Regions from separate parts of the Synechococcus sp. EJ6-Ellesmere genome, predicted to be linked through region 1. Evidence: riboswitches for the same ligand, from Rfam matches in the RefSeq annotation. Region 1 holds a riboswitch; the other holds the start of a gene.
What was found. A riboswitch is a leader RNA that binds a small molecule or an ion and turns the genes downstream of it on or off. The one in region 1 is predicted to bind cobalamin.

Region 1 (4,125 bases):
CCGGTGTGGTAGCTGTCTCGGCATGGGTGAGGCCGAGGGCGGTGAGCCTGGCGCCCAGGCTGCCGGGCAGGGCCACCACCGGGAAGGCCACGTAGACGCTGGGGGAGGTGTGGCCGTCGGGGTATTCCAGTTCCGCCTCGGCCAGGGCGGTGCGGGAGCTGGGGCTCCAGTGCACCGGTTTGAGTCCCCGGTAGATGTGGCCGGCGAGCACCATCCGGCCGAACACACCGATCTGGGCGGCCTCATAGGCCTTGTTCAGGGTCAGGTAGGGCTGCTCCCAGTCGGCCCAGATGCCCCAGCGCCTGAAGCCCGCCTTCTGAGCCTCCACCTGCTCGAGGGCGTAGGCGTGGGCGCGGCGGCGCAGGTCGATCGGGGTCAGCGCCGAGCGTTCCGCGCTGGACAGGCTCTGCAGCACCTTGAGCTCGATCGGCAGCCCGTGGCAGTCCCACCCCGGCACAAAGCGGGCCCGCCGGCCGCGCAGCAGGGCGTACTTGTTGAGGATGTCCTTGAGGATCTTGTTGAGGGCATGGCCCACATGCAGGGGGCCATTGGCGTAGGGGGGGCCGTCGTGGAGGGTGAACACCTCACCTGGATTTCCGCGGCTGAGCCGCTGGTAGAGGTCCAGCTCAGCCCAGAACTTCTGCAGCTCCGGTTCACGGGTTTTCGCGTTCGCCCGCATCGAGAAGGGCGTCTGCAGCAGGTTGAGGGTGTCCTTGTAGGAAACCGGGCTGGCTGTCACGGCGCCTGTAGGGCAGCAAGGGCGAATTATCGACCCCAGCCCTCAGGGGCTCCTAGGTGGCTCCTCCTCCTCCTGCCCCGTGGGGGTGGGATCAGGTTCACTCTCCCCATGGGGCTCTTCCCCGCCGCTGGCCTCCCCGTCTGCCCCCCCGGCCTGGTCCCCGTCGAGGGCCGCTGCGCCGGCCTGCTCGAGCAGCTGCTCGATCTCGGCAAAAGACTCCACCGTGGTCACGTCGTGATCGCTGGCTTCGCTGATCGCCTCCACCAGCTGGGCGGACTCCCCTGGGGCCCCAGGCGCCTCTGGTGTGCCGGCTTCTTCTTCAGGCTCCGGGCGAACCCAGCGTTTGGTGGTTGCTTGTGCCTTGGTGCTGGCGTCGCGCCTCTCCTGCAGCCAGGCGAGCAGGCCCCCGAGTGTTGATCCCCCCAGGCTGATCAGCCCCATCAGGGCGGCGGCCAGCTGCTGCAGGCTGGTGCGCCAGCGCTCCACGCCCGTGAGGCGCACCTGCTCGTCGCGGCTGAGCTGGCGCCAGCGGCCCAGGCCCACCTCCGTGCTCAACCGGCCGATCAGCAGACCGCCGCAGAGCACGGCCAGCATCGGTGCCCCGCTGAGGCGCTCGGCGCTGGTGACCAGGACCAGCCCCAGGACCAGCACCAGCGCGCCCCAGACCGAATCCCGGGGACGGCTGAGCTCAGGCACCAGCAGGGGCAGCAGCAGCACCAGCAGACCGGCAAGGAGTGCCAGGGATCCACCGAGGGTGGCGAGCATGGCGGCAGAGGCGGCGATGGGGCCATTCTGAGCCGCTCGATACAGTCAGCTCACGCCCACCTGGCGGAATTGGTAGACGCGCTGGTTTTAGGTACCAGTGGCTTCGGTCGTGGGGGTTCAAGTCCCCCGGTGGGCATCGCTCAATCAGCGCAGCAGCAGGGCGAGTGGTGCAAAGGCCACAAGGCCACCGGCGAGGGCCACGGCCAGCGCCAGCCGGTTGGTGACGGTGCGAGGGAGACGGCGCAGTACCAACAGGGTGGTGCCGCTCACCAGCAGTGAGCCCACGAAGGCCCCCAGCCACCAGGAGAGGGAGGTGTGATCGCTGGGAGCTTCAAGCCCGTGAAGCATGGCGTGCACCGCCACGGCGGCGGCCACCAGACCTCCCCAGAGGCTGAGCCGCGGGCTGGAGCCCTTGCCCTCGGCCCAGAGGATCGAGCCGGCCACGGCGGTGATGGCCAGCGCCGCGAGCAGTTCCCCGAAGGGCAGGCTGCCGCCCATCGCTCCAAACACTCCACCGGCGACGGCGCCTGCCAGGGCCCAGATCAGCAGGGTCGAGGAGATGGCGGCGGAGGCGGCGCCAACGCCGATCAACAGCAGCAGGTGGTCGAGGCCTGCGAGGGGATGAAGGAAGCCTGAGCCGATGCCCCCATGGGCGAAGCCATGGGCCTGGGCCGGCTGGGCGGCCAGGGCGAAGGACACAGCGGCCAGGCCGGTGTAGAGGACCAGGGTGCTGCTGCTGGGGAATCTGCTCATCGAGGGGGAACGGTCCGCGCCGGGGGGTTGGTGAACTGGGACGGCGAGCGTTCTGACTGAGGGGCGCCTCCACAGTGGAGCCCCATCACAGCTGCGGGACAGTGCCGGATTCGATGGGGCCCGCAAGGCCCCATCACACCGAACTTTCCTCCTTGCCTCCAGGGTGTGAACCGCTGGAACCGTCCGCGACATTCTGGACCTTTCTGGCGGGCCTGGCCGTCCATGGCCAGAAAGGGGTTGACCGTGTTCGCAAGCACTGTCCATGGCCATGCAGCGCACAGTCGCCAACGCGGCTGCTGCCTAGCTTTCGCGCCATGGACACGTCTTCAATGTCTGCTGCAGGCGCCGAGGTTGAGCCGATCCGGCTTCTTCCCCTCGGGGTCTGCATCGATGAGCCCTGGGCGTCGGGGCAACGCAAGCGCTACCTGGCCAGCCTCGACCCTGCTTTCGGCGCCGATCAGGGCCATGCTCAGAGTGGCGCACCAGACGCTCAGCCTCTCCAGCCGGCCAGGCGTGAGGCCGCAGCGGAGCGGGCCAGAGCCCGGGCTGCCGGCAGGGCCGGCTCCAGGCAGAGGGAGCTGAAGGGCGGCAGGCAGCGGCTGCGCAGCCAGGCCCCCCAGCGGAATTCGTGAAAGGGGATCAGCGGAGCCGGCGAGATCACCTTCTCCTGTTTCAGCTTCCAGACCAGGCTGCGGTAGGGGTCGTCGTCAAGGCTCAGCAGGCTCTGGGGCAGCCGCTCGGGAGGCCAGGGGCCCTGGCCGCGGCCGTCGTGCAGGTAGAGCCAGCCGCGTTGGGCCAACGCCTCCAGCGCCGCGCTGGGGTCATGGCTGGCCAGCTGCAGGATCACGTAGCCGAAGGCGGTGGTGTCGGGCTCGAGCTCCAGCAGGCCACGCAGGCGGTGGTGTCGGTCCACCATCCACAGGGCCCCACTGGCGTCGCGCACCAGGGGGACCGGCTTGCGCCGCAGGTAGCGCCGCCGTTCCTTGGGCGATTCTCGGGCGAAATCCGCCTGGCGGTGGCGGATCTCGGCTAGCCCGATGCAGAGCTGGCAGGGCCGCAGTTCGGCCACCGCCACCTCAATCAGGCTGTCTGGCTCCTCGGGAGGAGGGGGAAGGGGTTGGTAAGGAGGCAGGTGCAGCGCCATGGCAGCCGTGGCTCAGCGCAGCTGATCGCGCTTGAGGTGGACCCGGATCAGCTTTTCATCCATCAGCCCCGCCCGGGCCCGTGGAGCTTCGTTGCAGCGGCTGAACAGGTCAAGCAAGGCAGCGGCAGAGAAGCTGTGGCCCCTCTCCCTGGCCAGTTCGGCCACTTGCTCGGCTGATTCGACCAGGTTCAGCGCTTCGCGCAGCTCCTCGTCGGAGTCGATTCGGGCAAGGAAGTCAAAGACATCGTCGCTGTCCTGGCTCATGACCTGCAAAGGATTGGGCAGATCCACTCTCCACCCCGGCTGGCAGGCATCTGCCAGAGGGCGGGGCCGCATGAGGATGACGGATGTGAATGATCGGAAAAGGATCAGAAAGCAAGGTGATTCTGAGAGTCAATCCAGATCTTGAAGCAAGCTTAACCAGGCCATAAGACGCGCGGGGTTGTCGTGTTGCTAACTAGGACTCGCTCCCCATTGGCGTTTGTGATGACCTTCGTGAAGAAGGCCTTTGTCTTCAGTGTTCTGACCGCATTTGGTGCTGGTGCCGCGGCCACGGCTCAAAACACCCTCAACGGAGCAGGAGCCACTTTCCCCGCTCCCTTCTATCAACGCGCCTTTTCTGATCTCGCCAGCTCCGGCGGTCCTCAGGTCAACTATCAATCGGTGGGCTCAGGTGCCGGTGTGCGCCAGTTCATTGCCGGCACCGTGGACTTCGGGGCCACCG
Region 2 (4,125 bases), on a different contig from region 1:
GATCCGGTCGAGGCAGGCGTTGAGCAGGGCGGCGGCCTCGTAGCGGGTGAGTGCCTGCCGGCCCTTGAAGGTGCCGTTGGGGTAGCCGGCCACGCAGCCGTAGCGCTCGATCAGGTTGGTCAAAGCCTGAAAAGCCCAGTCGCTCGGCCTGACGTCGGAGAACTGGGTGATGCTGGTGACCTGCTCCTGGGTGGCGTATCGGTTCACACCCGCCATGTCGAGGTTCTCGGCGTGGGACGCCAGCGGAGCCGCCAGACCGACAACGATGAGCGTGGAGCGCAGAGAAAGCATGGAACAGAGTCTCAAGAGCACCGCCGGGCTGGCGGCTTGCTCGAAATAATCACTCATGTCTCCACCAACTCGCGAGCACTGGAGACCATGGTCATGGTTTGGACACCACAGCCAGGCCGTCGCCCCCGGCCACGGTTTCGTCCCTCGCGCATTTGCTCGCCATCGGCCTTGTTCCAGGCAGCTCCTCTGGGAGACGTTCCGCCGCCGTGGCACCGCTGCGGCTCTGGCGCCCACCAGATTCGGTGCCAGTGGATGCCCTGCTCCGAACACCCCCATTAGGGGCACGCCTGGGGCCTGGGTGAAAGATCCAGGATGGAATGCAGCGGCCTGAGACTGATGGCTCGAACCAACTGGCCATGGACCTTGCTGGCCGGTGTCGCCCTGGCCCTGGCGCCGATGGCTGCCTGGGCCCATGCCGATCCGCACCCCGGTGGTGGGTTCGTGGCCGGTTTTCTGCATCCGATCAGTGGCCTCGATCACGTGGTGGCGATGGTGGCCGTGGGCCTCTGGGGTGCGGTGCTCGGCCCGCCAGCTTTGTGGGTGCTGCCGGTGGCGTTTCCGATGGTGATGGCTTTCGGAGGGCTGCTCGGCCTTCTGGGGGTTCCGATTCCGGGGGTGGAGATCGGCATCGCCGTCTCAGGTCTGGTGATGGGCCTGATGGTGCTGTTCGAGCTGACGCCGCCGCTCTGGTTGGCGGCGCTGATCGTGGCCGCCTTTGCGGTGTTCCACGGCCATGCCCACGGCGCTGAACTGCCCGACGGCAGCAACGCCTTCCTCTACAGCCTGGCCTTTGTACTGGCGACAGGCCTGCTGCACCTGGTGGGGATCCTGCTGGGCGAGACGCGTCGCTGGCCTGGAGGACGACGCTTCGTGCAGGGGGCCGGCGGTTGTGTGGCCTTGGTGGGGCTGTGGTTTCTGGAGCAGGCCCTCACATGACTCTGCCGCTGGCCCATCTGGCGCCCACTGGCCTGGGCCCCTGGGGGGATGGGATGGCCCGGCTGTTCCTGGAGCCCACGGATCTGCTGCTCGTGATCGGCCTGGTGCTGCTGAGCGTGCAGGCCGGCAGACCCTACGGCGATCGCCTGCCCTTGCTGCTGCCGCTGGCCTGGCTGCTGGGAGGCCTGATCGGTCTGACTCTGCCTTCGGAACTGCTGCTGGCGCTGTTGTGCACCGCCTTGGTGGCTGGGCTTGGGTTGCTCGTGGCCCTGGAGGTGCGGCTGCGGCCTGTGGTGCTGTTGCCTCTGGCTGCCGTTCTGACCTCGCTGTTCGCCCTCGTGGCGGGCTCGGCACTGGCCGGCCATGCGGGAGCTCTGGCGGCCCTGTTGGGGGAGACCGTGGCCATTGCGGTGCTGAGCACCCTGCTTTCCCTGCCCCTGGCCCCTCCGCATCGCCGTTGGCTGGCCATCGGCTTGCGGGTGGGTGGCAGCTGGATCACCGCTGCATCCCTGCTGATGCTGGGCTGGCTGATCCGCCACCCCCAGTAATGCCCACACGGCCACGGCGCCACACAATGGAGGCAACGGTTCCAGCGGGTCACTCCCTGGAGGCAACGAGGAAAGTCCGGTGGGGTGCAGGTTCGTCCTGAGCCGAATCCGGCGCTGTCCCGCAGCTGTGATGGGGGCCCTGGCCCCTTCAGTCAGAACGCTCGCCGTGCACAATCCCCGGCGCGGACCGGACCTCTCGATGACCCAGACCTTCTCGGCCAGAACCCTGGCCCTGTTCGGCGGTGCGGCAGCCCTGGCGCTGCTGCTCGATCAACCCGCTCAGGCCCATGGCATCGCCCACGGCGGCATCGGGGCGGGCTTCCTGCACCCCATCAGCGGCACCGATCACCTGTTGCTGCTGATCGGTGTGGGGACTGCTGCCTCCTGCATCTCCGGCCAACTGCTGCTCTGGGCCCTGGCTGGTGCCGTTGGCGGCGGCATGTTCGGGGCGATGGGCGGCACGTTGCCGGCCCAAGAATTTCTCGCAGCCCTGGCGATCAGCGCCGTGGCGGTGCTGGTGCTGCGATGCCTCCACTCGCAGCAGAGCCCCCAGTTGGGTGCCTGCGCCGCCCTGGTGACCGCAGCGGTGGCGGTACACGCCATGCTGCACGGCCTGGAAGCTCCGGCCGACGGCTCCGCCCTGCTCTGGTGGCTGGGGGCCTTCAGTGGCTCAGTGCTGGTGAGCGGCGGCAGCTTCCTGGCGCTGCGGCGTCTGCCCTTGGCCTGGACCCGTGGCGTGTGCGTGCTGCTGGCTCTCTGCGGCGGCGTGGCAGCCCTGGGGCCAATCGGGTTACTGATGCGCTGAGCCGGAAGCGGAGATTCTTTGCCCGATGGGGGGAAGAGGATCACCATCCCCCCGATCCCCCTCGCCGCTGACCGCGCCCACCACGCCGCTGCAGATCCGCGCCTATGAGGCGGCCGACTGGCCCGCGGTGTGGGCCCTGCTGGAGCCAGTGTTCCGCGCTGGCGAAACCTTCCCCCACGACCCAGCCATCTCCGAGCCGGAGGCCTGGGCCCTGTGGGTGGAGCAGAGCCAGGCGGTGATGGTGGCCATCGCTGCCACAGGTGCCGTGGTGGGTACCTACTACATCAGGCCCAACTCCCTCACCCTCGGCGCCCATGTGGCCAATGCCGGCTACGTGGTGGCCGAGCACTGCCGCCGCCAGGGGATCGGCAGCCGCCTCTGCCAGCACTCGCTCCAGGAGGCCCGGCGGCTTGGGTTTCGGGCCATGCAGTTCAACCTGGTGGTGAGCACCAACACCGCCGGCATCCGCTGCTGGCGGCAGAACGGCTTTCAGATCATCGGCACCCTGCCGGGGGCCTTTCGCCACAAGCAACTGGGCTACATGGATGCCTATGTGATGGTTCAGAGGCTGGTGGAGGGACCTGCCACATGAGAGTGGTGACGTTGCGTCTGACTTAAATCCCTCAGATTCATTGCGACACAACTTCATTGCAACACAACAGCCTTGAGGATTACTGGAATTCGTGAAGTGCAGCTCTGCTGAGGCATGTGCTTGCCTGCTCCAGCTTCATTGGATGCCAGGCGTCGAGCCGTCGATCTTGTTGAGCTGAATGCCCAAGTAAGTGGCTTCGCGGTTGAGGGCCTTTTTCATGTCGATGTTGCCAGCTGCGGCAGCGGAGGCAAAACGGACGAGCAGAGAGTCCCGAAGGGCTTGTTCGCGGGCAGGGTCGTTGGGAGCTTTGGACATTGGGCGGGACTGGGAGAAGCGGAAATACTGATCCGCAACTTAACCATAAGCCTCATCGGCAGAAGGACTGCGCTGATTTGTCTGTAGCTAGATACACCAAACTGTGTCGTGAGTCGCCGTCCTGGCCCCATGACATGGGGAAGGCGCTCTCCTGCTGCCTCAGCAGGGGGAGCCCGGGTGATGGAGCGCGGCTCAGAGCCGTTCAGGCCTCCAACAGGCGGCCCAGCATCCATGCGGTTTTCTCACAGGTCCGCAACCGCTGGGTGAGCGGGTCGGCGGGGCTGGTCATTGGTCTCGACCACGTCGAAGATGCCGCGGATCGTGCTGGCCCAACGCCAGCGGGGCGGTCAGTGGCAGCAGCACAATGGTTCGGCCTGAACACTGGTCCCATGACAGTTGGCAACCTCCTCTCAGGCACGGCGGTCGCGCTTCTCTTCCTCGGCGGTCTTGTGTTGTTCACTGACGTGGAGGTGGGGATGGTGCGCTGGGTCAACTGCGGCCCCTGGTCCTCCGAAGTGTCCCGTCAGGAGAAGGAGTGCCGCTGATCGTTGAACCACCTGACAGTGGGGCACGCCTTCCATGAAGATCAACACCGCCATCGGCATCCCCTCTTGCAGAGGTGGCGGCCGTCGCGAACA

Region 2: it holds a riboswitch for cobalamin, as region 1 does, so the genes downstream of both, KBY78_RS13080 (HupE/UreJ family protein) here and KBY78_RS07500 (HupE/UreJ family protein) in region 1, are expected to answer to the same signal.

What each region holds. Positions count from the first base shown of each region.
Region 1 covers NZ_JAGQBY010000053.1:412-4,536, forward strand. Annotated here, with positions in the region: partial or broken gene KBY78_RS07485 (class I tRNA ligase family protein) at 1-739, opposite strand, end outside; gene KBY78_RS07490 (Ycf66 family protein) at 782-1,504, opposite strand; tRNA gene KBY78_RS07495 (tRNA-Leu) at 1,559-1,640, shown strand; gene KBY78_RS07500 (HupE/UreJ family protein) at 1,649-2,257, opposite strand; cobalamin riboswitch at 2,282-2,456, opposite strand; gene KBY78_RS07505 (ParB-like protein) at 2,748-3,401, opposite strand; gene KBY78_RS07510 (Nif11-like leader peptide family natural product precursor) at 3,414-3,665, opposite strand; gene pstS (phosphate ABC transporter substrate-binding protein PstS) at 3,888-4,125, shown strand, end outside.
Region 2 covers NZ_JAGQBY010000126.1:2,578-6,702, forward strand. Annotated here, with positions in the region: gene KBY78_RS13065 (iron uptake porin) at 1-291, opposite strand, end outside; gene KBY78_RS13070 (HupE/UreJ family protein) at 628-1,227, shown strand; gene KBY78_RS13075 (phosphoglycerate kinase) at 1,224-1,775, shown strand; cobalamin riboswitch at 1,795-1,959, shown strand; gene KBY78_RS13080 (HupE/UreJ family protein) at 1,975-2,580, shown strand; gene KBY78_RS13085 (GNAT family N-acetyltransferase) at 2,606-3,172, shown strand; gene KBY78_RS13090 (hypothetical protein) at 3,308-3,487, opposite strand; gene KBY78_RS13095 (hypothetical protein) at 3,877-4,032, shown strand.